DNA from 4 places in the Streptomyces sp. NBC_00203 genome. Region 3 is predicted to be linked to each of the others. Evidence: riboswitches for the same ligand, from Rfam matches in the RefSeq annotation. Region 3 holds a riboswitch; each other region holds the start of a gene.
What was found. Region 3 has a riboswitch for cyclic di-AMP ahead of OG975_RS35200 (M23 family metallopeptidase). Riboswitches for the same ligand answer to the same signal wherever they lie in the genome.
Positions count from the first base shown of each region.

Region 1: another riboswitch for cyclic di-AMP. It lies ahead of OG975_RS07165 (C40 family peptidase); the one in region 3 lies ahead of OG975_RS35200 (M23 family metallopeptidase).
Region 2: another riboswitch for cyclic di-AMP. It lies ahead of OG975_RS19650 (transglycosylase family protein); the one in region 3 lies ahead of OG975_RS35200 (M23 family metallopeptidase).
Region 4: another riboswitch for cyclic di-AMP. It lies ahead of OG975_RS29395 (NlpC/P60 family protein); the one in region 3 lies ahead of OG975_RS35200 (M23 family metallopeptidase).

Region 1 covers NZ_CP108126.1:1,533,464-1,540,757, forward strand. Annotated here, with positions in the region: gene OG975_RS07155 (ATP-dependent Clp protease proteolytic subunit) at 1-448, shown strand, start outside; gene OG975_RS07160 (hypothetical protein) at 456-761, shown strand; cyclic di-AMP (ydaO/yuaA leader) riboswitch at 1,109-1,295, shown strand; gene OG975_RS07165 (C40 family peptidase) at 1,299-1,772, shown strand; gene OG975_RS07170 (DUF6328 family protein) at 1,853-2,371, shown strand; gene OG975_RS07175 (ATP-binding protein) at 2,480-2,938, opposite strand; gene OG975_RS07180 (helix-turn-helix domain-containing protein) at 3,151-4,008, shown strand; gene OG975_RS07185 (DUF397 domain-containing protein) at 4,021-4,245, shown strand; gene OG975_RS07190 (8-amino-7-oxononanoate synthase) at 4,258-5,382, opposite strand; gene bioB (biotin synthase BioB) at 5,544-6,797, shown strand; gene OG975_RS07200 (adenosylmethionine--8-amino-7-oxononanoate transaminase) at 6,790-7,294, shown strand, end outside.
Region 2 covers NZ_CP108126.1:4,370,754-4,378,047, forward strand. Annotated here, with positions in the region: gene OG975_RS19640 (septum formation initiator family protein) at 1-121, opposite strand, end outside; gene eno (phosphopyruvate hydratase) at 227-1,513, opposite strand; gene OG975_RS19650 (transglycosylase family protein) at 1,882-2,577, opposite strand; cyclic di-AMP (ydaO/yuaA leader) riboswitch at 2,582-2,761, opposite strand; gene OG975_RS19655 (transglycosylase family protein) at 2,945-3,970, opposite strand; gene OG975_RS19660 (cytochrome P450) at 4,178-5,455, opposite strand; gene OG975_RS19665 (globin domain-containing protein) at 5,793-7,004, shown strand; gene OG975_RS19670 (nucleoside triphosphate pyrophosphohydrolase) at 7,096-7,294, opposite strand, start outside.
Region 3 covers NZ_CP108126.1:7,885,811-7,893,104, reverse strand. Annotated here, with positions in the region: gene OG975_RS35205 (GntR family transcriptional regulator) at 1-464, opposite strand, end outside; gene OG975_RS35200 (M23 family metallopeptidase) at 685-1,449, opposite strand; cyclic di-AMP (ydaO/yuaA leader) riboswitch at 1,462-1,622, opposite strand; gene OG975_RS35195 (M16 family metallopeptidase) at 1,848-3,236, opposite strand; gene OG975_RS35190 (M16 family metallopeptidase) at 3,233-4,597, opposite strand; gene OG975_RS35185 (DNA topoisomerase (ATP-hydrolyzing) subunit A) at 4,862-7,294, shown strand, end outside.
Region 4 covers NZ_CP108126.1:6,541,179-6,548,472, reverse strand. Annotated here, with positions in the region: gene OG975_RS29410 (peptidoglycan DD-metalloendopeptidase family protein) at 1-1,428, shown strand, start outside; gene pcrA (DNA helicase PcrA) at 1,537-4,008, opposite strand; gene OG975_RS29400 (hypothetical protein) at 4,084-4,236, opposite strand; cyclic di-AMP (ydaO/yuaA leader) riboswitch at 4,460-4,633, shown strand; gene OG975_RS29395 (NlpC/P60 family protein) at 4,641-5,807, shown strand; gene OG975_RS29390 (tellurite resistance/C4-dicarboxylate transporter family protein) at 5,905-6,882, shown strand; gene OG975_RS29385 (hypothetical protein) at 6,860-7,213, opposite strand.

The DNA.
Region 1 (7,294 bases), 6.4 Mb from region 3:
CCGGGACATCTCGCTGTACATCAACTCCCCCGGCGGCTCGTTCAGCGCGATGTCGGCGGTCTACGACACGATGCAGTTCGTCACGTGCGACGTGGAGACGATCTGCCTGGGGCAGGCGGCGTCGGCCGCGGCCGTGCTGCTGGCCGGGGGCACGCCGGGCAAGCGGTTCGCGCTGCCGGGTGCCCGTGTGCTCATCCACCAGCCGTCGGTCTCCGAGCCGATCCAGGGTCAGGCGAGCGATCTGGCCATCCAGGCCGAGGAGTTGGTGCGCACCCGGAAGCTGCTGGAGGAACTGCTCGTGCGGCACACGGGGCAGAGTCCGGAGCAAGTCGCCGCGGACATCGAGCGGGACAAGATCCTGGACGCGCCGGCGGCGTTGGCGTACGGACTGATCGACCGGATCGTCCCGAGCCGCAAGGTCTCGCGCACCGCGCCCGGCGCGAGGTGATCGCCCGATGGTTCCCGAACTGCCCCCGCTGCCCGCGCTGACGCGCGCCGAGGCCGAGTTGATCGACCGTTACCTCGACGTGGTCGATCTGCTCGGACGCATCAACCCGGCCCGCCCCGGGGACACCTACCGCGGACTGCGGGCCGCTCAGGCGCTGGTCGGCAAGGCGACGGCGCTGCGTGACGCCCTCACGCTGATGCATCAGCGGGGTGAGAGCGAGGTGCACGCGCCGACCCTGGCACAGGCCCTGCGCGTCCTCGACGGGGAGCGGCGGGCGGCCCGGGTCACCCTGCCTCCCGACTCCCACAGTTGACGCACGCACACCCGGGCCGCGGCACGCGCCGAGCCGGCGAAGCGTCCGGCCCGGGTTTCAAACGGACCAAATGGTGTACCCCCCGATGGAGTAGACGCTGCTCCTTCCCAGAGCGCGGAAAAGTTGCGCAACGCGCGTAGCGGAGAGGCGGAACGAGTCGTTCCGATGCAGGTACGGGCATCGTCGGCTCCCTCAACACCCCCTCGAACGGAGGGGTGTCCACCCGAACGGGTGAGTGGTGAGTAACCCCACAAATCACCGGTTCCGCTCGGTTTTTCGGACACTCATGCGTGAAGATCCCTTTCGACGACAAGCCCCCGCCACAACGGCGGGGCGGTCCGGGCGGACGCCGAGTCCTGCCGCTGCCCGGATGACCGGTCGACAGAAGTGCATCGGCAGGAGTGGAGGACCCAGCACGACGGGCCGCCGGAGAGATTCCGGGCGGTCCTTGGGGTGAAGCCGCGTAAGCGGCCGGGCTACTTCGCCAGCCCGAATCCGACAGGTCATCCTTCACAGGCGGCTGACGAAGGGTTGCGCATGACTGCGCTCAATCGTGTCCCGTCGCTGTGGACCAGGGCCGGTACGGCCTCGGCTCTCACCATTGCCGCCGTGGGCGGCAGCCTCGTGGTCCCAGGCGTCGCACCCGACGCCGCTGCGGCCACTCCTGCGACGAAGGCACTTCAGGTCGCGGCTTCCAAGAAGGGCTCCCCGTACCAGTGGGGCGCCACGGGGCCGCGCCGTTTCGACTGCTCCGGGTTCACGCTCTACTCGTACAAGAAGGCGGGCAAGAAGCTGCCTCGTACGGCCGCGGCGCAGTACAACAAGACGCAGCATGTCTCCGCCTCGCATCGCAAGGCCGGAGACCTCGTGTTCTTCCACTCGGGCCGGAGCGTGTACCACGTCGGCATCTATGCCGGGAAGGGAAAGATCTGGCACTCCCCGAAGACCGGGGAGGTCGTGAAGCTCCAGAAGATCTGGACGAAGAGCGTCTGGTACGGCCGGGTCAGCTGACCCGCCCGAGGGGGTGACGGCGCACACCGCCGTCACCCCCTCGGGGCGTGAAAACGGGTCGGACCGGTTACTCGTCCACCATGGCCGAGCAACGTCCCCTCCCGACACGCCACGAGACGCCTCTCGAACGCGCCGACCGCAACTTCAGCGAGCTGCTCCAGGAGCTGCGCGTCACCCAGACAGGGGTGCAGATCCTCTTCGCCTTCCTGCTGACCCTGGCCTTCACACAGCGCTTCCCCTCGCTCGACACCGTCCAGCGCGCCACCTACGTCACCACGCTGCTGCTCTCGGTGCTGGCCGCCGCCCTGTTCACAGCCCCCGCGGCGCTGCACCGGTCGCTGTTCCAGGAGAACGTCAAGCCCGCCATCGTGCGGGTCTCCTCCCGGCTGGCCGGCATCGGTCTGTTCGTGCTGATGCTGGCGTTCACCGGATCGGTGCTCCTCGTCGTGGACGTGTCGCTGGGGCGTGCCGCCGGGATCGCGGCGGGAGCGGGCACACTGGCCGTCTACGTGGCGTTGTGGGGCGTGCTGCCCCGGCTGGTCCACCGTGCCCTCAGGCCCGCAGAGGTTCCACCGGCAGCACCGGACCGAGGCCCATGACCGCGCCGGACGACGGACATCCGTCTGCTGCCGCCCGTACGCCTTCGGGCGGGCCGGGCAGCACAGGCACACCCCCGGGTCGTCGGGACACGCCAACTGAGCCGCCTCCTACGGCTCTTGAGGTCCCCCGGCCGCCACCGGCTGGACCGGTGCCGTCCACGGCAGTTCGATGGAGACCGTCTTGCCGCCTTCCCTGGTGGGCCGGACGGCGAGTCTGCCGCCGCATTCCGCGGTCAGCCAGCGGATGATCACCATGCCGCGGCCGTTGTCCTGTTGGACGGCTGCGGGCAGCCGTTTCGGAAAGCGTGGGTGGCTGTCGGTGACGCCGAGGCGCAGGTGTTCGTCTCGGTCGAGCCGGACGTCCACCGTGAAGGTGGGCGACTGCCCGAAAGTGTGCTGGACGGCGTTGGTGGCTAGTTCGGACACGATCAGGCGTACGGTGTCCGCGACTTCGGAGTCGCACGGCAGGCCCCATTCGGCCAACACGTCGGCGACGAATTTCCGGGCCGCGGAGACCGAGGCGGGATCGCTCGGCAGAGTGACGGATGCTTCCTGGTGATCTGCCATGGCGACGTCGACCCTTTCCCACGGGACCGGAGTCCGACACGGAGCGGATGGTTCGAGTACGGTCCCGGACTGGTGCTTCGCGACAGACTGCCATTACCGGGCCGGTCACGGGTGCGATCCACCGAGATATGCATATATCTGTCGCTCGAAGCGGTGAACTCTGCGACGGCGGAGCGTATTTGGGCGGCTCGGAAGGAGTAAGGAGTACGGCCATGCAGCACGGTCCCGCGGTACGCCGCCGCAAGCTCGGTGCCGAACTGCGCGCGCTGCGCGCCGATGCGGGCCTCACCAGTGGTGAGGCGGCCCGCCTCTTGGGCTGGCACCAGTCGAAAGTGAGCCGGATCGAGACCGGCACCAGCGGGGTGAAGCCCTCGGACGTAGCACGGCTGCTGGACGCGTACGCCGTCGAGGATCCCGACTTACGGGATCTCCTGGTCGTGTTGGCGGGCTCCGAGGGCAACGGACGGCACCACTGGTGGCACGCCTATCGTGGGGTGCTGCCGTCGACGTACCGCGACTTCATCAGTCTGGAGTCGCAGGCCAGCGGGATGCGCACGCTGGAGACGTCCGTCGTGCCGGGGCTGCTGCAGACGCCCGAGTACGCCCGTGCGGTGACGCGGGCCGCCGTGGACGGTCTGGAGGACGGCAAGCTGGACGCCCTCGTCGAGGTGCGCCTCGCCCGCCAGGACGTGCTGCGTTCGAATCCACCGCTGGAGCTGAGCGCCGTTCTGGACGAAGCGGTGTTACGGCGTGAGGTCGGCGGACCGGAGGTCATGGCAAGGCAGTTGGAGCGGCTGCGAGAGGCTGCCGCCCTGCCTCAAGTGCGGCTTCAGGTCCTGCCGTTCACCGCCGGAGCACACATCGGAGTCACAGGTCCTTTCGTTATCTTCTCATTTCCGAACACAACTGATCTGGATGTGGTTGTTCTCGACCACTTGACGAGTAGCCTCTACCTCGAACGGAAAGAAGACCTTCAGGCCTACAGCGAGGCTTTCAACGCCCTTCAGTTCCACGCCCTTTCGCCCGAGGACTCGTTGGACTACATCGCCGGGATAGGTGACGGCGCGTAAGGAGGCACCCCCATGTCTGCACTGCCTCGGTACGTACCATCCAGCACTTCGCTGCACGACGTGCGATGGCTGCGCAGCAGCCGCAGCACGGGAATGAACAACTGCGTCGAGACAGCACGCCCCGGCCCGGGACCCTGGGCCGAACTGGTGGCCGTGCGCGATTCCAAGAACACGGCGGGGCCCGCCCTGCTCTTCGCTCCTGCCGCCTGGGAGGGATTCATCGCCGGACTGAGCTGACCGCCACCACACTCATCGCTTCTGGCTGATCACGCGTACGGCGTGCTCGATCTGCGCGTCGGTGAGGTCCGCGCGGGCGGTCAGCCTCAGCCGTGAGATGCCGTCGGGCACGGACGGGGGACGGAAGCAGCCGACGGCGAGTCCCGCCTCACGGCAGTCGGCCGCCCACCGCACGGCCCGCTCGGGGGACGGCGCGCGCACGGAGACGACGGCGGCGTCCGGTCGTACCGCTTCGAGGCCCTCGGCCGTGAGGCGGGTGTGCAGCGCCGTCGCCACCGCGCGCGCCCGTGCGGCACGCTCCGGCTCGCGGCGCAGCAGCCTGAGCGCCGCCAGGGCCGCGCCCGCCGCCGCGGGCGCGAGACCCGTGTCGAAGATGAAGGTGCGCGCCGCGTTGACCAGGTGGTCGATGACCGGAGCGGGGCCGAGGACGGCGCCGCCCTGGCTGCCGAACGACTTGGAGAGCGTGACGGTCACGACGACGTCCGGGGCGCCCGCGAGCCCCGCCGCGTGCGGCGCGCCCCTGCCACCGTCGCCCAGCACGCCGAGTCCGTGTGCGTCGTCGACGATCAGTCCTGCCCCGTACTCCCGGCAGGCGACGGCCAGTTCGGCCAGCGGCGCCGCGTCCCCGTCCACCGAGAAGACCGTGTCGGACACGGCGACGGCGGGCCCCTCGTGGGTGCCGAGCGCCTTGCGTACGGCGTCGGGGTCGGCGTGCGCGACGACCTGCGTGGTGCCGCGGGCCAGCCGGCAGCCGTCGATCAGCGAGGCGTGGTTGCCCGCGTCCGAGACGACGAGCGAGCCGTGCGGCGCGAGCGCGGTGACGGCGGCGAGATTGGCCGCGTATCCGGAGGAGAAGACGAGCGCGGACTCGAAGCCGCAGAAATCGGCCAGCTCGCGTTCCAGTTCGCCGTGCAGTTCGGTGGTGCCCGTGACGAGCCGGGAGCCGGTCGCGCCGCCGCCCCACCGGCGCGCGGCCTGAGCCGCTGCCCCGGTGATCTCCGGATGGCGTGCGAGCCCGAGGTAGTCGTTGCTCGCGAGATCGAGGAGCGGCGAGTCCGCGGGGCGCGGGCGCAGAGTGCGGACGAGTCCGGCCCGGCGGCGCGCCTCAGCCTGCTCGTCGATCCAGCCGAACGCCATGTGTCCTCCGGGCCGTGGGTGGCGGGTGTTTTGTAGGCAGCGCACAGACCCTAGCGGCCGGGCCAGTCGGGCAGGATGTGGCAATACCCACACGTCGAACCGTGTCTCTTGTGCAAAGTCTCCTTGGCCGGGAGCGGTCGCATAGGCAAGGATCGGATCTCATGGACCTGCTGAACACGCTGGTGGACAAGGGGCTTCGGCGCGAGCTGCCGACCCGCGACGAGGCGCTGGCCGTACTGGCCACCTCCGACGACGACGTGCTCGACGTGGTGGCCGCGGCCGGCAAGGTACGCCGCCACTGGTTCGGCCGACGGGTGAAACTGAACTATCTCGTCAACCTGAAGTCGGGCCTGTGCCCCGAGGACTGCTCGTACTGTTCGCAGCGGCTCGGCTCCAAGGCCGAGATCCTGAAGTACACCTGGCTCAAGCCGGACGAGGCCTCGCAGGCCGCGGCGGCCGGGCTCGCCGGGGGCGCCAAGCGGGTCTGCCTGGTGGCCAGCGGGCGCGGTCCGACGGACCGTGACGTGGCCCGGGTGTCCGACACCATCAAGGCGATCAAGGACCAGAACGAGAACGTCGAGGTGTGCGCCTGCCTCGGCCTGCTCTCCGACGGCCAGGCCGAGCGGCTGCGCGAGGCGGGCGCGGACGCGTACAACCACAACCTGAACACGTCCGAGGGGACGTACGGGGACATCACGACCACGCACACGTACGCCGACCGGGTGGACACGGTCCAGAAGGCGCACGCGGCGGGTCTGTCCGCCTGCTCGGGCCTGATCGCGGGCATGGGCGAGTCGGACGAGGACCTGGTCGACGTCGTCTACTCGCTCCGCGAGCTCGACCCCGACTCCGTCCCGGTGAACTTCCTGATCCCCTTCGAGGGCACCCCGCTCGCCAAGGAGTGGAACCTCACCCCGCAGCGCTGTCTGCGCATCCTCGCGATGGTCCGTTTCGTCTGCCCGGACGTCGAGGTCCGCATCGCGGGCGGCCGCGAGGTCCATCTGCGCACCATGCAGCCGCTGGCCCTGAACCTGGCCAACTCGATCTTCCTCGGGGACTACCTCACCAGTGAGGGCCAGGCCGGCAAGGCGGACCTCGACATGATCGCGGACGCCGGCTTCGAGGTGGAGGGCGCGGGCGAGGTGACGCTGCCGGAGCACCGGGTTCCGGTGGGTGGGGGCTGCGGCTCGCACGCGGAGTCCGGGTGCGGCTCGCACGAGGGTGCCGGCTGCGGTTCGCACGAGGGTGCGGGATGCGGGTCCCACGCGGGGGGCGGTGTGTGCGGTTCCGCTTCGGTGGCCGCCTCGGCTGCCGCAGTTCCCGTGGCTTCCGCGGAGAAGCCCTCCGAGGCGCGCACCGACCTCGTCGCCGTACGCCGCCGAGGTGCCGGAACGGATCTCGCGCCCAATGCCTGAGCCGTCCGGGCTGTCGGTGCGTGAGCTGCTCGACCTCGACCGTCGGCACGTCTGGCATCCGTACGGCCCCATGCCCGGCCGCCAGGAGCCGCTCGTCGTGGAGTCGGCGAACGGCGTACGTCTGAAGCTGCGCACGGCGGACGGAGCCGGGGACGAAGTCGTGGACGGCATGTCGTCCTGGTGGTCGGCCATCCACGGCTACAACCACCCGGTGCTCAACGACGCGGCGCGCGGCCAGCTGGAGCGCATGAGCCATGTGATGTTCGGCGGGCTCACGCACGAGCCCGCCGTTCAGCTGGCGAAGCGTCTTGTCGACATGTCACCCGCAGGACTGGAGCATGTCTTCCTCGCCGACTCCGGCTCGGTCTCCGTCGAGGTCGCCGTCAAGATGTGCCTCCAGCACTGGCGCTCGCTCGGCCGACCCGGCAAGCAGCGGCTGCTGACCTGGCGCGGCGGCTACCACGGCGACACCTGGCAGCCGATGTCGGTGTGCGACC
Region 2 (7,294 bases), 3.5 Mb from region 3:
TCAGCCGGGAGCGACGGGCTTGCCGTTTGGTCTGGGAGCGGTAGACCCGGGCCGCCGTCTGCTCGCCGAGCAGCTTCAGCCTGGTCGCGGTGGAGAACCGGTCCCGGTCCTTCACGGCCATGAATCCCGCCTCCCCAGTACAAGCCCGTCACGTGCGTACGTCCCCGCACACGGTACGGGACCGAGTACGGGGACGTACGTACGACGCTTCCTAAGCCGTTACAGCTCAGCCCTTGAAGCGGGGGAACGCCGAACGACCGGCGTACACCGCCGCGTCGTCGAGGATCTCCTCGATGCGCAGCAGCTGGTTGTACTTGGCGACGCGGTCCGAGCGGGCCGGGGCACCGGTCTTGATCTGGCCGCAGTTCACCGCGACGGCGAGGTCGGCGATGGTGACGTCCTCGGTCTCGCCGGAGCGGTGGGACATCATGCACTTGAAGCCGTTGCGCTGGGCCATCTCGACGGCGTCCAGGGTCTCGGTCAGCGAGCCGATCTGGTTCACCTTGACGAGCAGGGCGTTCGCGGAGCCCTCCTCGATGCCACGGGCCAGGCGCTCCGGGTTGGTGACGAAGAGGTCGTCGCCGACGATCTGGACCTTGTCGCCCAGCTTGTCGGTGATGACCTTCCAGCCGGCCCAGTCGTCCTCGTACAGCGGGTCCTCGATGGAGACGAGCGGGTACGCGGAGACGAGCTCCTCGTAGTACTCGGTCATCTCGGCGGCCGAGCGGGACTTGCCCTCGAACTCGTACTTGCCGTCCTTGTAGAACTCGGACGCGGCGACGTCGAGCGCGAGCGCGATCTGCTCGCCGGGGACGTAACCGGCCTGCTTGATGGCCTCGATGATGAGGTCGAGCGCGGCGCGGTTGGACTCCAGGTTCGGGGCGAAGCCGCCCTCGTCGCCGAGGCCCGTGGACAGGCCCTTGGTCTTCAGCACCTTCTTGAGGGTGTGGTAGACCTCGGCGCCCCAGCGCAGCGCCTCGGAGAAGGACTCCGCGCCGATCGGGGCGATCATGAACTCCTGGATGTCCACGTTCGAGTCGGCGTGCGACCCGCCGTTCAGGATGTTCATCATCGGAACGGGCAGCAGGTGCGCGTTCGGGCCGCCCAGGTAGCGGAAGAGCGGGAGGTCGGACGCCTCGGAGGCGGCGTGCGCGACGGCGAGCGAGACGCCGAGGATGGCGTTGGCGCCGAGCGAGCCCTTGTTGTCGGTGGCGTCCAGGTCGAACATGGCCTGGTCGATCAGGCGCTGCTCGGTGGCGTCGTAACCGACGAGCTCCGGGCCGATCTGCTCGATGACGGCGAGGACGGCCTTCTCGACACCCTTGCCCTGGTAACGGTTGGGGTCACCGTCGCGGAGCTCGATGGCTTCGAAGGCACCCGTGGAGGCACCGGACGGGACGGCGGCACGACCGGTGCTGCCGTCGTCGAGGCCGACCTCGACCTCGACCGTGGGGTTGCCTCGGGAGTCCAGGATTTCCCGGGCTACGACGACGTCGATGGACGGCACGAGCATCTCCTTCTGGGATGTGACGCGGGTAACGCGGAACCTGTGATGGCGCCGCGACATGAGCCTAACCGCCCCGGGGGGATCGGCCAGCCGGTCGCCCACCCCTTGGGCAGAACCGAGAGTAAATTGTTTCCGAACGGAACAAAAACCTGCGGCCCCGCACATGAACCCGTACATGAACCCGTACATAAAAAAGCCCCGCCCCGGTGCGTACGGGGGAAGACGCACCGGAGCGGGGAGCCCGTGGGGACGGGGGGACCCTCACGAGGCCTCCACTATGGAGACCGCGTATAGGAGAGGACTGTGGTTCAGCTGCGAGCCCGTTGTCAGCTTTCCGCCGAGAGCCGTCGACAGGCGTCAGCCGCGAACCGTTGTCAGCTCAGGTGAAGCTGCTGACCCGGGTAGATGAAGTCGGCGTCGTCGACGATGTCCTTGTTCAGCTCGAACAGTTGCTGCCAGCCACCCTTGACGTGCTTCTTCTCGGCGATCGAGCTGAGGGAGTCACCCTTGACGACCTTGTACTCGCCGTCACCCTTCTTGACCTTCTTGCCGGTCGGGGTGGTGACGGTCTTCGTGGCGGCCGGGCGCTCCGCGGAACGGGAGGCGGGCTGCTCCGTCGTCCGGGTGGTGGAGGTGGTGGTGCTCGACGGGGTGGTCGAGGCGCTGGACGAGCTGGAGGTCGTCCCACCGGTGTACGCGGCGCTGGACAGGCCCGTGCCGCAGGTCGGCCAGGCACCCTTGCCCTGCGCGGCGAGGACCTTCTCACCGATGGTGATCTGCTCCGACTTGGACGCCAGGTTGGCGGTGGAGGCGTAGGCGGTGCCGCCGTACGCCGCCCAGGTGGAGGCCGAGAACTGCAGGCCGCCGTAGTAGCCGTTGCCGGTGTTGATGGACCAGTTGCCGCCGGACTCGCACTGGGCGACGGTGTCCCACTCGGACGCGGTCGCGGCGGAGGCGTTGCCGGCCGCCATCAGCGGGGCGGCGATGGCGACACCGGTGACGCCGGCGAGCGTGGCGACACGGGCGGCCTTGGACGGGCGGCGGTGCTTGCCCTTGCTGGAAAACAGCATGGAGTGATCCCCTCACCGACGCCTGCGAGGTGAGCTGTCGGGTTCGGGCGGGTGAGTGCCCGGTCGTACGGCCTCCGTCTTCACGACGTCGGACGTACGGCTTCACCCCAAGCCACTCCCGGTGAACTACCGGGCGCGGCGCTTACCTTGGGTCCCCCGCTCCTGCCTACGGCGCTTGACGCGACGACTGTTCCCGTACGGCCGTTGGCAGGATTCGGCGTTGCAACCGTCGGGGCCCGCTGTGGCGAGCGGTCACGACCGTAAGCAGTCGATACCCGGAATTTCAAAGACGATCAGGGCTTCTGAGACTCATGTCTCACTCTCACCAAACCGGACATTCCGCAGCGAACCGTGACGCGAACTCCCGCTACTTTTCGCCCGATTCAGCACCAACTGCAAGGCTCTGACCGGGCACGATGAGGTCAGGATCGGTGCCGATCGTCTTCTTGTTCTCGGCGTACAGCCCGGCCCATCCGCCTTCGAGGTCAAGGGCATCGGCGATCGTCCAGAGACTGTCTCCGGTGCGGACGACGTACGAGCCGTCGGCGGCGTCGCGCGAGGCGCTGGAGCCGCGCGAGGCATGCCGCCCGGAAGCGCTGTCCGTACGGCCGTCGGTCACGTCCTCCGTCACACCCTCGTCGGCGGTGTCACCACGGTGACGTCCGGCACCGGTCGTCGCACTGTCGGACGCACTCGAAGAGTCGCCGTTCTGCCCGGACTTGTCCGAGTCGTCACTCTTCGCCGTCTCTGTGTCCGAGCTGTCGGAATCCTGAGAATCACTGTCGCCGGAGGAGGTGTCGGACTTCGTCGTGTTCTTGGCCGCATCCGGGGAGGAGTCGGATGATGAGGATGAATCAGATGAACTGGACGAGGATGACGAGTCCGACAAACCGGACGACTCCGAGGAGCTGGAGGAATCGGACGAGCCGGAGGAGCCCGAGGAGTCGGAGGAGTCGGAGGAGTCGGAGGAACTCGACGAGTCGTCCGCCACGCCCGTGTCGACCTCGACGGAGCCCGAGTGCTTGCTGAGCCCGGAGAGCGGTCCACAGGTGGGCCAGGCGGCGAGGCCCTGGTCGTCGAGGATCTTCTCGGCGATGGCTATCTGCTGCGAGCGGCTGGCCTGGTCGGCGCTCGGGGCGTACAGGGTGCCGCCGTACGACTCCCAGGTCTCCTGGGTCAACTGCAGCCCGCCGTAGTACCCGTTCCCGTCGTTCGCGCTCCACGATCCCGCGCTCTCGCACTCCGCGACCCGGTCCCACGTGGTGCCGTCGGCCGCGCTCGCACTGGTGGCGCCGAGCAACGGGATCGCGATCGCCGATCCGGTCACCCCTGCGGCAACGATGAGGGCCGGGGCCTGACGCGGGCGACGATGACGGCCGTTCCCGGAGAGCATGCGGAAGCCTTTCGAGTGACAGCAAGTGACAACAGCGGCCACTGCGATAGGCGGGCCGCGTTGGTGATCGAACGTATCCGCACTCGAACGCTTGTCACAAGTCGATGCAGCACAGATCACGTGAAGATCACGGAGTTGAGGGACCGTCACCTTTTCGCAGGTGGGCGCCCGTTGTCCGGCACACCGGAGGGCCGTCCTCCGGCATGCCTACCGACCTGGTGTGAACTCCACGGGAAGCGTGCGCAATCCCCGCATAATGAGCCCGCCACGCCAGCGCAAATCGGCAGAATCTCCCGCGAGTTGGAGATCGGGGAGACGGGTGAGCAGCGTGGCGAGCGCGGTCTGCCCCTCCAGGCGGGCGAGCGGCGCGCCGAGACAGTAGTGGATGCCGTGGCCGTACCCGAGGTGCTGATTGTCACGCCGCGAGAGGTCGAGCGTGTCCGGCTGCTCGAACCGCTCGGGGTCACGGTCCGCAGCCGCCAGTACGACGAGGACGGGGTCGCCGGGCGCGATGTCCTGCCCGCCGATGCGCACGGCCTCGGTCGCGAACCGCCAGGTGGCCAGTTCGACGGGACCGTCGTAGCGGAGGAGTTCCTCGACACCGGTTTCGAGGAGTCCGGTGTCCTTGGCGGCGAGCGAGGCCTGGAGGCGTGCGCGCTGCTCGGGATGGGTGAGGAGGGCGTACGTGCCGTTCCCGATCAGGTTGACCGTGGTCTCGAAGCCGGCGAAGAGAAGGATGAAGGCCATGGCGGCCGCCTCGTTCTCGCTGAGGTGCTCGCCGTGGTCCGAGGCGCGGATGAGCCCGGAGATGAGGTCTTCGCCGGGGGTGGGGTGCTCGAGCAGCGCTTCCCGCTTCCGGTGGATCAGCTCGGCGAGATAGCCGCGCATCTTCTTGACGGACCGCGCGACGCCTCCTCGGGGCCCTCCCCCGTGCCGGATCATCATCCCCGCCCAGTCCCGGAAGTCGTCCTGGTCCTCGCGCGGGACGCCGAGCAGATCGCAGATGGCGTAGATGGGGAGCGGGAACGCGAAGTCGTGGATGAGGTCGGCGGAGCCCTTGTCGGCGAACTGGTCGATGAGGTGGTCGGTGAGTTCCTGCACGCGCGGCGCGAACTCGGCCACGCGCCGGGGGGTGAAGGCCTTGGAGACGAGCCGTCGGAGCCTTGTGTGGTCCGGCGGATCGATGTTGAGCAGATGCGTCATCAGCTCGGCCTTGCGCTCACCCGGGATACCCGTCTTCCCCTTCGCGTGGGCGGGTTCGTCGTGGTGGGCGGGGTTCTTGGACAGCCGCTGGTCGGCGAGCGCCTGCTTGGCGTCCGCGTACCGGGTGACGAGCCAGGCCTCCACCCCGCTGGGGAGGCGCGTCTTGCGCACGGGGGCGTGCTCGCGGAGCCAGGCGTACGCCGGGTAGGGGTTGGTGGCGAACTCCCAGGTGAAGAGTTCGGGGGCAGGGGCGGGGGCGGCAGGGTCCTGGTGCTCGGTCACTCCTTGACGGTATCCGGAGGTCCTCGAAGCCCTGAGTCGCCGCCCCAGCTCCCCATCGGACAGCCTCCGCATCGGACAGCCTCCGCATCACGAGCGACGCGAACGGTCCCTGGCCCTCTCCCGGCCCTCCCCCTTCATCACCTCGGCAATGACGCCCTCGCTCCCGTGGCCGCCGACCCCACCAACTCCCCTTCCACCACGCCCCCTTGCCGACCGGACGCCCTGAGGCGACGGTACTCGGCAGAGGCCCTCCCGAGCCCCGCACACTTCACCCCAGGCTGTCCATAAATCGCCTGCTGTTTGACCTCACGGCTCGAAAACTCCATACATTCACGCAGTGGACCCCGAAATACTCAGATCCAGCTTCGCGGTCGTCGAGAGACGGGCCGAGTTCGCGGTCAAGTACTTCTACTCGCACCTGTTCCGGCACAACCCGGACGTCCGCGGGCTGTTTCCGCTGGACTTCCCGGAGGACATGGAGCGGCAGCGGGACAGACTGTTCGCGGCGCTCACGTATGTGATGGAGCGGCTGGAGGACCCACGGCTACCGGGGTATTTACGGGAACTCGGGCGGGACCACCGCAAATATCTTGCGGAGCCGGAGCACTACGCCGCCGTGGGGGCGAGTCTGATCGCCGCGTTCGCCGTCGTCGCGGGGTCGGCGTGGAACGCGGAGGTCGAGAAGGCCTGGGGCGAGGCATACGGGGCGATCACGAACCTGATGCTGCAGGGCGCCTGGGAGTCGCAGCACGAGGGCGAACCGCCCTGGTGGGACGCCGAGGTCACCGCCCGGACCCGGCACGGCGACGACCTCGTCGTGCTGACCCTGCGCCCACACCGCCGGCTCCACTACTCCCCCGGCCAGTACGTCACCGTCAACGTCCCCCATCTCCCAGGCATTTGGCGCCCGTACTCGCTGGCCAACGCCCCCCGCGCCGACCACACCGTCGACCTGCACATCAGCCGGGTCGCGAACGGCGTGCTCTCCACCGCCCTCGTCCGGCAGACCCGGGAGGGCGACGTCCTGCGGCTGGGCGCGCCCGGCGGCGGACTGATCCTGCGCACTCCCGCGGAACGGCCCCTCACCCTCATCGCGGCCGGCACGGGATGGGCACCCGTGAAGGCGCTGCTGGAACAGCTCGACGAGACCCACGAGGCCCGCCTGTTCCTCGTCGCCCGCGACACCTCCTACCTGTACGACCGGGACGCCGTCGAGCGACTCCAGGCCCGGCTTCCCCGGCTCGCCGTCACCTTCATCACCCCCGCGCCCGGCCGTCCCAGGGCCCAGGCGACCGAACGCCTCCTGACTGCGCTGGGCAACCGCGCCGGCTGGACCCAGCACGATGTCTATCTGGCCGGTCCGCCCAGTCTCGTCGAAGAGATCGGCGAGGCCCTCCCCACGCTCGGCACACCGACCGAGCGCATCTTCCACGACGCCCTGCCACCGACCGCTCAGGAGCGGCCCCGGCCGGTGGGCACAGCGGAATGGCTCCTCGACCGCCCCGAGCCGACCTGGCACAACCCGTCGAGCCGAGCCCCACAGGCGTAACTCCGGCCCCGATCCCTGACCGTCAGATGCCTGCCGCTCGGATTTCCGGCCCACGTCTGTCAAGCCTCCCCGGCACCCCGCCCTCAGCCCCTCAGTCCTCCGCGTCCAACTCCGCAGCGCCCTCCTCCGCAATGCCTTCCTCCGCACGAATCGCGTCCCGGTACGCCCGTCCCGCCGCCCGCAGTGCCGCCTCCGGGTCCACGCCCTCGGCCTCGGCGCGCGCGGCTATGGCGAGCAGTTCGTATCCGACTCCCTCCCCCGTCGGAAGTGGCACCTCAAGTCCCGCCGTA
Region 3 (7,294 bases):
GCGATCTTGTGCCGCAGCTGGCTGAGCGTGGAGGTCAGCGCGGGGCTTCCGGAGGCCTGCGCGAGGGTCTCGTGGAACCAGCCGCCCAGCGAGCGCAGATCCTCGCTGTGGCCCCTTCTGGCCCGCTCCTGACCCAGCCTGACCAGGCCTCGGAGCACCTTGAGGTGGGCCTCGGTACGGCGCTGCGCGGCCCGCGCGGCACCCAGCGGCTCAAGGAGCATGCGCATCTCGAGGAGGTCGGAGGCCTCCAGCTCGGTGGGCTCCGCGACGCACGCGCCCGCGTGCCGCCGGGTCACGACGAAGCCCTCGGCCTCCAGCGTGCGCAGCGCCTCGCGCACCGGGACGCGCGAGACGCCGTAGCGACGCGCGAGCAGTTCCTCGGTGAGCCGGCTCCCTCGCTCGTAGACACCCGCGACGATGTCGTCACGGATCGCCGTGCATACCGAGTGCGCCGGAATACGCATGACCGGACCTCCGCTTTAATCCCCGCGAAACGCCATCGATTGACGCTTGTTCAGTGACTCTATTGCAGGGAGCCGGAATTTCCGATGGCAGGCCGGAATCCAGGGATATTTTTTGGACAGACGGCCGTGCGAAACGACGATGCCCCGGCTCGGCGGGCCGGGGCATCGGAAGTGATGGAGATCTGGTGAAGCGGTCGTCAGACGTTCATACCGTCGAACGTCAGACGTTCACGCCATGCGAGCGAAGGTAGGCGACGGGGTCGATGTCCGAGCCGTACTCCGCGGTCGTACGGGCCTCGAAGTGGAGGTGCGGCCCGGTGGTGTTGCCGGTGGCCCCGGAGAGGCCTATCTGCTGGCCCGGGGTGACCGTCTGCCCCACGGAGACGCCGATGGACGACAGGTGGCCGTACATGGTGTACGTGCCGTCGTGCATCTTGATGACGACCTGGTTGCCGTAGGCGCCGCCCCAGCCGGCGGTGACGACCGTGCCGGAGCCTACGGAGTGCACCGAGGTGCCGGACGCGGCATGGAAGTCGACGCCGGTGTGGCTGCCGGAGGACCAGAGGCTGCCGCCGGCCTTGTAGCCGGTGGAGATGTACGAGCCGGTGATCGGCACGACGAACGTGTTGAGGCGCTTGCGCTCGGCGGCACGGGCGGCGCGCTCCTTGGCCTCGCGCTCCTTCTTCGCCTCCGCCGCGGCCTGCTTCCGGGCGGCCTGCTCGGCAGCCTTCTTCGCGGCGGCCTCGTCGGCGGCGTGCTGCTGGGCCGCGGCCTGGGCGTCGATCTTCTCGGCGAGGGAGTCGCCGATGGTGATGACGGGGGTGAGCCCGGTCTGCTCGACGGTGGACTCCGCGGCGAGCGCGGGGGCGGCCAGGGTTCCGATGACACCGGTGGTGGCGAGCGCCGCGACGCCGACGGCGTTCGTGGTCGTGCGCTGCACGCGGCTCGGGCGACGGTGCTTCCCTGTGCCACAGGTGAACGCCATGTAGGGGCTGATCCTTTCCTTCCTTCTCGCCTACCGGGTTAGCTGACGGGTTCGGAGCAGGAAGGTCTCCTACAGACCCCCTCCTGGGAGGGCGTCCGATTCACCCCAGGGACTACGTATGGGTCCCCGGCTCCCCTGGCTCGCGCCGTACGGGGACTCGGCGATGACTGTCCGGTGCCGCGGGCGCGGCGCACTGCCTGACGAACAGCCGCACCGACGCTAATCGGGACATCTTTCAATCGACAAACGGATCACGGCTTTTGTAGCGCATGACACAGGGCAGACAGGCAACCTCCCTACCAATACGGACATCTTGGGAACGAAGTCCGGACAAAAGAAGACCCAGGTGACTCTTCAGTCACCCGGGTCCTCAGGGAGTGGCTCTGTTCCGCTCTGCTCTACTCGGCCCGGACGACGCTCACTTCACCGATTCCGAGGGCTTTGACGGGCTCCTCGATCTGCGCGGCGTCGCCCACGAGGATGGTCACCAGACGGTCCACCGGGAAGGCGTTCACGGCGGCCGCGGTGGCCTCCACGGTGCCGGTCGCGGCGAGCTGCTGATACAGCGTCGCCTGGTAGTCGTCCGGCAGGTACTGCTCGACCTGGTCGGCGAGCGTGCTCGCGACGGCCGCCGCGGTCTCGAACTTGAGGGGCGCCACACCCACCAGGTTCTGCACGGCGACATCGCGCTCGGCGTCCGTCAGGCCCCCGGCTGCGAGGGTGCGCAGCACCTTCCACAGGTCGTCGAGCGCCGGACCGGTGTTCGGGGTGTCCACGGAGCCGCTGATGGCGAGCATCGCGACGCCCGTGCCGTCCGGCGCGGCGCGCAGCACCTGGCCGAACGCCCGCACACCGTAGGTGTATCCCTTTTCCTCGCGCAGGACACGGTCCAGGCGCGAGGTGAGGGTGCCGCCGAGGCAGTACGTGCCGAGCACCTGGGCGGGCCACACGCGGTCGTGCCGGTCGGCGCCGACGCGGCCGATGAGCAGCTGTGTCTGGACGGCGCCGGGCCGGTCCACGATGATCACGCGGCCGGTGTCGTCGGCGCTCACCGGCGGCACGGGACGCGGCTCGGCGGACGAGCCGGTCCAGGAGCCGAGCGTGTCGGCGAGCAGCGCGTCGAGGTCGACACCGGTGAGGTCACCGACGATGACCGCGGTGCCCGTCGCGGGGCGAACGTGCTTCTCGTAGAAGGCCCGTACGGCCGCCGAGTCGATCTTCTGGACGGTCTCCTCGGTGCCCTGGCGCGGGCGCGACATGCGCGCGGTCGCCGGGAACAGCTCCTTGGAGAGCTCCTTGGCGGCGCGGCGGGCCGGGTTGGCCGCCTCGTGCGGGATCTCGTCCAGGCGGTTGCGGACCAGTCGCTCCACCTCGCTGTCCGCGAACGCCGGTGCCCTCAGGGCGTCGGCGAGCAGACCGAGCGCCTTGGGGAGGCGCGAGACGGGGACTTCGAGGGACAGGCGTACGCCGGGGTGGTCGGCGTGTGCGTCGAGGGTGGCGCCGCAGCGCTCCAGCTCGGCGGCGAATTCCTCGGCGGAGTGCTTGTCGGTGCCCTCGGAGAACGAGCGCGCCATGATCGTGGCGATGCCGTCGAGGCCCGCGGGTTCGGCCTCCAGCGGCGCGGCGAGGATCACCTCGACGGCGACGACCTGCTGGCCGGGGCGGTGGCAGCGCAGGACGGTCAGACCGTTGTCGAGCGTGCCGCGCTCGGGCGACGGGAAGGCCCACGGCCTGGCCTCGCCGGCCTGGGGCTGCGGGTGGAAGTCCATGGTGGCGAGCTCGGTCACTTCGCCGCCTCCTCGTCGGTGTCTTCAGCGGCGTCGGTGTCTTCGGCGGTTTCAGCGGTCTCGGCGACGGTCGGTTCGTAGACGAGCACCGCGCGGTTGTCGGGGCGCAGGCGGGCCTTGGCGACCTCCTGGACCTCCTCGGCGGTGACGTCGAGGACGCGCCGCACGGCGGTCAGGGCGAGCTGCGGGTCGCCGAACAGGACGGCGAACCGGCACAGTTCATCGGCGCGGCCAGCGACCGTGCCGAGCCGGTCCAGCCACTCGCGCTCCAACTGGGCCTGGGCGCGCTCCATTTCCTCGGACGTGGGGCCCTCCTCGGCGAACCGGGCGAGCTCCTCGTCGACGGCGGCCTCGATGACCGGGACCTCGACATCGCCGGACGTCTTCACATCCAGCCACCCCAGGGAGGGCGCTCCGGCCAGGCGCAGCAGGCCGAACCCGGCCGCGACGGCGGTGCGGTCGCGGCGTACGAGCCGGTTGTAGAGCCGGGAGGACTCGCCGCCGCCGAGGACGGTGAGCGCCACGTCGGCCGCGTCGGACGCGCGCGTGCCGTCCTCCGGGAGCCGGTAGGCGGCCATCAGGGCACGCGCCGGGACCTCTTCCTCGACGACCTCGCGCAGCTGCTCGCCCATGATGTCGGGCAGCGAGCCGTCACGCGGGGCGGGCTTGCCGTCGTGCCCGGGGATGGAGCCGAAGTACTTCTCGACCCAGGCGAGCGTCTGCTCCGGGTCGATGTCGCCGACGACCGACAGCACCGCGTTGTTGGGCGCGTAGTAGGTGCGGAAGAACGCGCGGGCGTCCTCCAGGGTGGCCGCGTCCAGGTCCGCCATCGACCCGATCGGGGTGTGGTGGTAGGGGTGGCCCTCGGGGTACGCGAGCGCGGTCAGCTTCTCGAACGCGGTTCCGTAGGGCACGTTGTCGTAGCGCTGTCGGCGTTCGTTCTTGACGACGTCCCGCTGGTTCTCCATGGACTCGTCGTCGAGCGCGGCGAGCAGCGAACCCATGCGGTCGGCCTCCAGCCAGAGCGCGAGCTCCAGCTGGTGGGTGGGCATGGTCTCGAAGTAGTTGGTCCGCTCGAAGCTCGTCGTGCCGTTGAGCGAACCGCCCGCGCCCTGGACGAGTTCGAAGTGGCCGTTGCCGTGGACCTGCTTGGAGCCCTGGAACATCAGGTGCTCGAAGAGGTGAGCAAGTCCTGTACGGCCCTTGACCTCGTGGCGCGAGCCGACGTCGTACCAGAGGCACACCGCCGCGACCGGGGTCAGATGGTCCTCGGAGAGCACCACGCGCAGGCCGTTGGCCAGGCGGTGCTCGGTCGCTGTCAGGCCGCCGGAGCCTGCCTCAGCTGTGGCCGTGTGACCCATGGGCATGTACGTCCCTTCGATCGCGGAAACTGCGTAGTTCCTGTCGGTCCTGCCACTGTATGCAAGCGCGCCGACAGGTGGCGAAGTTCCCGCACCTCGTACGCCGAGAGCGAGACTCGCGTACGTCACAGCCGCGTCCCGGCAGACCCTCCGAGGGCCGCTACGGACGGGTCGCGGTCGGCGTTGTCAGTGGGGCGGTCCACAATGGTCCGCGTCAGAACCCGTTCATGCCCCGGCAGAGACTGTGAAGGAGCCGCAGCAGCGATGGCCCGCCGCAGCACGAAGACCCCGCCGCCCGACGACTCGTACGAGGAGAAGATCCTCGACATCGACGTCGTGGACGAAATGCAGGGCTCCTTCCTCGAGTACGCGTACTCGGTCATCTACTCGCGAGCCCTGCCGGACGCGCGCGACGGCCTCAAGCCCGTGCACCGCCGCATCGTCTACCAGATGAACGAGATGGGCCTGCGCCCCGACCGCGGCTATGTGAAGTGCGCCCGCGTCGTCGGCGAGGTCATGGGTAAGCTCCACCCGCACGGCGACGCGTCGATCTACGACGCGCTGGTCCGCCTGGCGCAGCCCTTCTCCATGCGCCTGCCGCTGGTCGACGGCCACGGCAACTTCGGGTCGCTCGGCAACGACGACCCGCCGGCCGCCATGCGTTACACCGAGTGCCGGATGGCCGACGCGACGTCACTGATGACCGAGTCCATCGACGAGGACACGGTCAATTTCACGCCGAACTACGACGGCCAGGAGCAGGAACCGGACGTCCTCCCGGCGGCGTACCCGAACCTGCTGGTCAACGGTTCGTCCGGCATCGCCGTCGGTATGGCGACGAACATGCCGCCGCACAACCTCGGCGAGGTCATCGCCGCCGCCCGCCACCTCATCCGGTACCCGGGCGCCGACCTCGAGACGCTGATGAAGTTCGTCCCGGGCCCCGACCTCCCCACCGGCGGCCGGATCGTCGGCCTCACCGGGATCAGGGACGCGTACGAGTCGGGCCGCGGCACCTTCAAGATCCGCGCCACGGTGTCCGTGGAGGACGTGACGGCGCGCCGCAAAGGTCTGGTCGTCACCGAACTGCCCTTCACCGTCGGCCCGGAGAAGGTGATCGCCAAGATCAAGGACCTGGTCGGCGCCAAGAAGCTGCAGGGCATCGCCGATGTGAAGGACCTCACAGACCGTGCGCACGGGCTGCGTCTGGTCATCGAGATCAAGAACGGCTTCGTGCCGGAAGCGGTCCTGGAGCAGCTCTACAAGCTGACGCCGATGGAGGAGTCCTTCGGCATCAACAACGTGGCCCTGGTGGACGGCCAGCCGCTGACGCTGGGCCTCAAGGAGCTCCTGGAGGTCTACCTCGACCACCGCTTCGACGTCGTGCGCCGCCGCAGCGAGTTCCGCCGCAGCAAGAAGCGCGACCGGCTGCACCTGGTCGAGGGCCTCCTCGTCGCCCTTCTGGACATCGACGAGGTCATCCGCCTCATCCGTTCCAGCGAGAACTCGGCGCAGGCCAAGGAGCGCCTGATCGAGCACTTCTCGCTCTCCGAGATCCAGACGCAGTACATCCTGGACACGCCGCTGCGCCGCCTGACCAAGTTCGACCGCATCGAGCTGGAGTCGGAGCGCGACCGGCTCAACGGCGAGATCGACGAGCTGACCGGCATCCTGGATTCGGACTCCGAGCTGCGCAAGCTGGTCTCCGGCGAACTGGCCGCCGTGGCCAAGAAGTTCGGCACCGACCGGCGCACGGTTCTCCTGGAGTCCGCGGGCACCGTCGCCTCGGCGGTCCCGCTCCAGGTGGCGGACGACCCGTGCCGGGTGCTGCTGTCCTCGACGGGCCTCCTCGCCCGTACGGCCAACGGCGACCCCTTCGGGGAAGTCGAGGACGCCAAGCGCACCAAGCACGACCTGATCGTCTCCGCGGTGCCCGCGACGGCCCGCGGCGAGGTCGGCGCGGTCACATCCTCCGGTCGCCTGCTCCGCCTGAACGTGATCGACCTGCCGCAGCTGCCGGAGACGGCATCGGCGCCCAACCTCTCAGGGGGCGCGCCGATTTCGGAGTTCCTGTCCTCCCTGGAGGCGGACGAGTCGGTGGTCTGTCTGACGACGCTCGACGAGTCGTCGCCCGGCCTGGCGATCGGCACCGAGCAGGGTGTCGTCAAGCGTGTGGTGCCCGACTACCCCTCGAACAAGGAGGAGTTGGAGGTCATCACCCTCAAGGACGGCGACAAGATCGTCGGCGCGGTCGAGCTGCGCACCGGCGAGGAGGACCTGGTCTTCATCACGGACGATGCCCAGTTGCTGCGCTACCAGGCCTCACAGGTCCGCCCGCAGGGCCGCGCGGCGGGCGGCATGGCGGGCATCAAGCTCACCGACGGCGCGAAGGTGATCTCCTTCACGGCGGTCGACCCGGCGGTGGACGCGGTGGTGTTCACGGTGGCGGGCTCGCGCGGCACGCTGGACGACTCCGTCCAGACCACGGCCAAGCTCACCCCGTTCGACCAGTACCCGCGCAAGGGCCGCGCCACGGGCGGCGTGCGCTGCCAGCGGTTCCTGAAGGGCGAGGACTGCCTGTCGCTGGGCTGGGCCGGCCCGGCACCGGCGCGGGCCGCGCAGCGGAACGGCACGCCCGCCGAGCTGCCGGAGATGGACCCGCGCCGGGACGGCTCGGGCGTGTCGCTGGCGAAGACG
Region 4 (7,294 bases), 1.3 Mb from region 3:
TACGCGACCACGAGCTTCGCGACCGACCCCCTCTTCGGCGACATGACGGGCCAGGGCGGCGGCACGGGTTCGTACGACGCCACGCAGTGGAGCACCGGCAGTCACCAGACGTTGAACTACGACCCGTACGCCGCACAGCACCAGGCCGCGTACGACACCGGCAGCTACGAAACGACCACGTGGGCGACCGGTTACCAGCAGCTCGCCGACATCCCCGCGCAGCATCCGGGCCCCGACACCTCGGGCCAGTGGGACGCGACCGCCTGGCTCCAGACCGATCAGCCGCTCGACCACACCCAGCAGTGGAGCGCGCCGTCCCAGGAGACGGGCGCGTACGACGCGACGCAGTGGAACACCGTCGGCGGCCACGACACTTACGAGTCGTACGACCACACACAGCCCGACGCGTACGAGCACCAGCACCAGCACCCGCAGGCCGACGCGTACGAACAGCAGCATCCGCAGGCCGAGTCGTATGAGCACCAGGCCGAGCCGCTCGCGCCCGAGTCCTTCGACCAGCAGGCGACCTCCACGTTCGAGCAGCTCCCGTACGAACAACCCGCCGCCGCGGACGACGAGTTCGAGACCTCCGCCGACACGGACGACACCGGCGACGAGTACGAGACGCCGCTGCTCGACGACATGGAAGAGGTCACCCCGGCCCCGCGCGCCGCTTCGCGGTCCGCCTCCCGCTCCCGTCGCCGTACTCCCGCGAAACGTTCCGCTCTGCTGACCGTCGCAGTGCCCTCGGCTTGTGTGATGGGCGTCGCCGGGATCGCCGCGGCCTCCGTCGGCAGCATCGGCGGAAGCGACAGCAAGGACACCTCGGCCAGCGCGGCCGACGCGACCTCGGTGAAACCGTCCGCCGCCAACAACAAGTTGGACACCCAGCTGCAGAGTCTCTCCGCGGGCGCGGACGACTTCGCCGACCGGGCCAGCCGGACGCAGGAACGTATCGACCTCAAGGCCCAGCAGGCAGCCGAGAAGCAGAAGGCGGCGGCGGAAGCCGCCCGCAAGGAGCGACTGCGGCCGAAGTTCGCGCTGCCGGTCACGCAGAAGGGGCTCAGCGCCTACTTCGGCCAGGCGGGCATCAACTGGATGTCCGTGCACACGGGCATCGACTTCCCGGTCTCGTACGGTACGACGGTGATGGCCGCGACCGACGGGACCGTCCGCACGCAGTGGAACAGTGCGTACGGGAACATGGCGATCGTCACCGCCAAGGACGGCACGGAGACCTGGTACTGCCACCTCTCCAGCTACAAGGTCGCGTCGGGCACGACCGTCAAGGCCGGTGACCCCATCGCCTTCTCCGGGAACTCCGGCAACTCCACCGGTCCGCACCTGCACTTCGAGGTCCGCCCGGCCGGCGGCTCGGCGATCGACCCGCTGCCGTGGCTGCGCAGCCACGGCCTGGACCCGACGTAACAACCCTCGAACCCCCGCGACGTAACAACCCCTGGCATACAACCGGGGTCATCGCCTGCGCCTGGGACCCGGCGTAACAACTGCCGGGCCCCGCCCACGCCTACCGCCCTACAGCTTCTCCACCGGCGCGTACCGCAGCAGCAGCCGCTTCGGCTTCGGCTCCCCGAAGTCGACCGTCGCCTCCGCGTTCGCGCCCGTCCCCTTCACGCCGACGACGGTTCCGAGGCCGAACTGGTCGTGTGTGACGCGGTCCCCGACCGCCAGCGAGACCACCGGCTTCTCGGAGGCACCGCGGCGCGTCGCGAACCCGGAGGCCCCCGAGGCGGCGGACCGCGAGCGCGAGGACGACAGGGACGCCGCGATGCCCGAGGCCGGACCCGACGACACGGGAGCCATGGCACCCGTGCGCTTCCAGTCCAGGTGGGCCTCCGGGATCTCCTCCAGGAAGCGCGACGGCGGGTTGTACGAGGGCTGCCCCCACGCGCTGCGCATGGACGACCGGGTGAGATACAGCCGTTCCCGCGCGCGCGTGATGCCGACGTACGCCAGGCGCCGCTCCTCCTCCAGTTCCTTGACCTGTCCCAGCGCACGCATGTGCGGGAAGACGCCGTCCTCCATGCCGGTCAGGAAGACCACGGGGAATTCGAGGCCCTTGGCGGTGTGCAGGGTCATCAGGGTGATGACGCCGTTGCCGTCGTCCTCGTCCGGGATCTGGTCGGAGTCGGCGACGAGCGCGACCCGCTCCAGGAACGCGGCGAGCCCGACGGGCGCCGCGGTCTCGCCCGCTGCCTCGCCCTCGCCGGACTCCTGCTCGAACTCCAGGGCCACGGCGGCGAGTTCCTGGAGGTTCTCGATACGGGTCTCGTCCTGCGGGTCGGTCGAGGCCTGCAACTCGGCGAGATAGCCGGTGCGTTCGAGGACCGCCTCCAGCACGGTGGCCGGGCCGGCGCCCGATTCCACGATCGTACGGAGGTCCTCCATGAGCGTGTTGAACCTCTTGACCGCGTTCGTCGAGCGCGCCGCCATCCCGTACGCCTCGTCGACGCGGCGCAGGGCCTGCGCGAAGCTGATCTTCTCGCGCTGCGACAGTGCGTCGATCATCGCCTCGGCGCGGTCGCCGATGCCGCGCTTGGGGACGTTGAGGATGCGGCGCAGCGGGACGGAGTCCTCCGGGTTCGACAGCACGCGCAGATACGCGAGGACGTCCCGGACCTCCTTGCGTTCGTAGAAGCGGACACCGCCGACGACCTTGTAGGGCAGGCCGACGCGGATGAAGATCTCTTCGAAGACGCGGGACTGCGCGTTCGTACGGTAGAAGACGGCGACGTCGCCCGCCTTGGCCTCGCCCGCGTCGGTGAGACGGTCTATCTCGTCGGCGACGAACTGTGCCTCGTCGTGCTCGGTGTCGGCGACATAGCCCGTGATGTTCGAACCGGCGCCCGCGTTGGTCCACAGGTTCTTGGGGCGGCGGGACTCGTTGCGCTCGATGACCGCGTTGGCGGCGGACAGGATCGTCTGCGTGGAGCGGTAGTTCTGCTCCAGCAGGATCGTCGTCGCGTCCGAGTAGTCCTCCTCGAACTGGAGGATGTTGCGGATGGTCGCGCCGCGGAAGGCGTAGATCGACTGGTCGGCGTCGCCCACGACGCACAGCTCGCCGGGGTCGCTGTCGGCGGGCCCCACCAGCTCCCTGACCAGGGCGTACTGCGCGTGGTTGGTGTCCTGGTACTCGTCGACCATGACGTGGCGGAAGCGGCGGCGGTAGTGCTCGGCGACGTCCGGGAAGGCGCGGAGCAGATTGACCGTCGTCATGATCAGGTCGTCGAAGTCGAGCGCGTTGGCCTCGCGCAGCCGCGACTGGTACATCGCGTAGGCCTGGGCGAGGGTCTTCTCGAAGCCGTCGGCGGCCTGGGCCGCGAAGTCCTCCTCGTCGATCAGCTCGTTCTTCAGGTTCGAGATCTTGGCGCTGAACGACTTCGGCGGGAAGCGCTTGGGGTCGAGGTCCAGGTCGCGGCAGACCAGGGCCATCAGACGCTTGCTGTCGGCGGCGTCGTAGATCGAGAACGAGGAGGTGAAGCCGAGCTTCTTGCTCTCGCGGCGCAGGATCCGCACGCACGCGCTGTGGAAGGTCATCACCCACATCGCACCCGCGCGGGGGCCGACGAGGTGCTCGACGCGCTCCTTCATCTCGCCCGCGGCCTTGTTCGTGAAGGTGATCGCGAGGATCTGGCCGGGGTGGACATTGCGCTCGGCCAGCAGATACGCGATCCGGTGCGTGAGCACACGGGTCTTGCCGGAGCCCGCGCCGGCCACGATGAGCAGCGGGGAGCCGGAGTGCACCACGGCCGCCCGCTGGTTCTCGTTCAGCCCGTCCAGCAGCGCCGCCGCGTCCACGGCGGGCCGGGGCGCGCCGTCGCGGTAGTACGCGTCCCGGTCCGGCGGCACGTCGAACTTCCCGCCGAACAGATCGTCCGGAACGGGTTCCGGTACGTGATCGTCCTCGGGCGGCGGCGGGGGTTCTTCCTCGTGGGCCCGTGAGGGCTTGAGGTCCGCCAGGAAGCTGTCATCAAAGAGGCTGCTCATCGCTCTCCGAGTCTAGGCCGCCCCACTGACAGCCCGCCGCCACCCTGAAAACTCGACCGGAAGTCGTGACGCGGCTCAGAAGCCCAGGATCTTCCGGAGCCGGTCGCCCGGCACCCTCTCACCCTCCAGACCCGGTCCGTCACGGTCGGCGACGATCGTCGCCTTGCCGGGCACCCCGGCTTCGGCGACGTACGGCTGCCCGCTGTCGCACGAGAGCCGACGCGGCATCCGACCGTGACCGATTGCAAGCTAACGCCCGGAGCGGGGCGGACGTCACCACTCCCGACAAGTCGCCATAGATCACTCCGAATTGACCGCGCGGGGTGACGCCCAGGGCAAAGGTCACGAAAATGTATCGGGCATATCGCACATCAACCTTCACACGGGCCACACGAGTTGGCTAGCGTGCCGGGCAGGCCGCTCGACCCGCACCGGCGAACATCGCCGGGCCGTGCGGCCTCCGCCGAGTTCGGCGCGCCCTCGCGGCAGCCGGAGCCGGGGACCCAACCGACCTTGGGGTGAATCGGTCCACCTGCCTTGTGGGGCAAGGACCGTAGGGCAAACCTTCCGGAACCACCCGCCCGAACCCGACAGCTAACTCGGTAGGCGGATGACGGAAGGAGTCGCCTCTCTTGGCGTCGCATCGCACACCGCGTCCTACGGGTACGCGCGTAGCAGGCATACGGACCCCCGCCGCCCTGGCGACGGCGGCGCTCACCTCGGTGGCCCTGCTCTCCCAGACGGCGAACGCCGCGCCCTCGGCCGAGCCCAGGCCGAGCCTCGAAGAAGTCGAGAAGAAGGTCAACGACCTTTACCACCAGGCCGAGACGGCCACCGAGAAGTACAACGCGGCGAAGGAGAAGACCTCCAAGCAGCGCAAGAAGGTCGACACGCTCCTCGACGACGTCGCCAAGCGCACCGAGAAGCTCAACACCTCGCGCGAGGAGCTGGGTTCGTTCGCGGCGGCGCAGTACCGCACCGGGGCCTCCGCCCCCGACACCGCGACCCTCCTGCTCGCCGACGACCCGCAGGACTACTTCGACCAGACCCAGCTGATGAGCCGTCTGACCACCCGCCAGAAGGCGGCCGTCGACGACTACATCACGGAGCAGGCCGCCACGACGAAGAAGCGCGCGGAGGCCTCCAAGAGCCTGCAGACGCTGACCACCTCGCAGAGCGCGCTCAAGACGTCCAAGGCAGACGTCCAGAAGAAGCTCTCCGCGGCCCGCGAACTGCTCTCGGACCTGACCGCCGAGGAGAAGGCGCGGCTCGCGGCGATCGAGAAGAAGAAGCAGGAGGAGGCCGACCGCAAGGCGGCCGCGCTGGCACAGCAGCAGGCAGCCGCGGAGAAGGCGGCGGCCGAGAAGGCGGCCCAGCAGGAGTCGTCGTCGAGCACCTCGACCGGTTCGTCGAGCTCGACCACCACGGACTCCTCGTACGCCACCAAGGCCGCCAAGGCCATCGCCTTCGCCCGCGCCCAGATCGGCAAGCCGTACGTCTGGGGCGCGACGGGCCCCGGCTCGTACGACTGCTCCGGACTCACCCAGGCCGCCTGGAAGGCCGCCGGCGTCACACTGCCGCGCGTCACAACCGACCAGGTGAACGCGGGCACGACGGTCTCCCTCTCCGACGCCCAGCCCGGTGACCTGGTCTTCTTCTACGACGACGTCAGCCACGTGGGTCTCTACATCGGCAACGGCATGATGATCCACGCGCCGAAGCCGGGTGCGTACGTCCGCGAGGAGTCGATCTACTACGCCGGGACCTCGATCATCCACAGCGTGGTGCGTCCGGCGTAACGCGTTCCTGCGGGGCACGCGCGCGTGAGGCTTGTCATCCGCCACGCGCGCGCGTGGCCCGCGGGCAACCGGCCCGAAGATCCCTAGCATCGGGCCCATGCCAGCAGCCGTCTCCCCGCTCCGCACCTGGTGGGCCCAGCGACCGCCCGCCGCCGGTGCCGCCGTCATGGCCACCGGCATCATCTCGGTCGGGCTGCATCTGACCGGCTACGAGACCCTGTCCCGTATCGCGCTGGCCCTGGCGTCCGCCGGCTGGCTCGCGCTCGCCGCGGACTTCGTCGTCCGGCTGCTGCGCGAGCGGGAGCGGTGGGTGGAGGAGGCGGGCACACCGGCCGGGCTCACCGCCGTCGCGGCGACCACCGTGCTCGGTACGGGGCTGTCCGCACTGGGGTGGCAGGGGCCGGCCGAGGCCCTGCTCGCACTGTCGGCCGTCCTCTGGCCGGTGCTGCTCCTCAACGTCATGCGGCACTGGAAGCGCCGTATGACGGGAGTCGTGTTCCTCGTGTGCGTGGCCACGCAGGGGCTCGCGGTGCTGGGCGCCACGCTCGCCGCGGCCGTGGGCCCGGAGTGGCTCGCGCATACGGCGCTGGTGCTGTTCTGGCTCGGGATCGCCCTCTACGGGGTGGCGCTCGCGCACTTCGACCTCCGGGAGGTGGCCCGGGGCGCCGGGGACCACTGGATCGCGGGCGGCGCGCTCGCCATCTCGGCGCTGGCCGGGGCCAAGCTCATCACCGCGCACCACGTGAACCCGTACCTGTGGAACAACGACGACCAGCGCGTCCTGCGCGCCGTGACCGTCGCGCTGCTGGTGCTCGACCTCTTCTGGTACTGCGTCCTCGTCGTCGCGGAGCTGGTGTGGCGTAGACCCCGGCACGACGTACGACGCTGGGCGTCCGTCTTCCCGATGGGGATGACGGCGGTGGCGGCCCTGTCGGTCGCGACCGCCCTCGACATCCCCTGGCTCAAGGGGCCCGGGCAGGTGCTGCTGTGGATCGCGGTGGCGGGGTGGCTGGCCGTCGCGGCGGGAGCCGTGCGGTCGTCCGCCGTGGCCGTCAGGTCCAGAGCACCGCGATGAAGATGTTCGCGGTGGTCAGCAGCCCGACGAGCCCGAAGAGGCCCTTGTCCACCTTCTCGTCGTCCCGCTTCACATAGACGAGCCCGAGGATCACGATCAGCAGGGCCAGCTTCACGCCGATCTTGATGGTGTTGACCGTGTTGTCGTCGGCCTGGTTGAGGCCGACCAGCACGACGCCCGTGACCAGCATGGTCAGCGCGCCATGCAGCATCGCGGGGACGAAGCGAGCGGTGCCCTGGCCCATCGCCTTCATCTGGGTGAGGAAGCCGCCGAGAAGCGAGGCGATGCCGATGATGTGCAGGCCGACGAAGAGATGGATGAGTACGTCCATGAGGCCGGAGCCTAATCGGAGGCCCAAGTCCCTCTTGTCACCGGCCCACCCCTTGTAACCCCTAGCACCCGGGCAACCCCG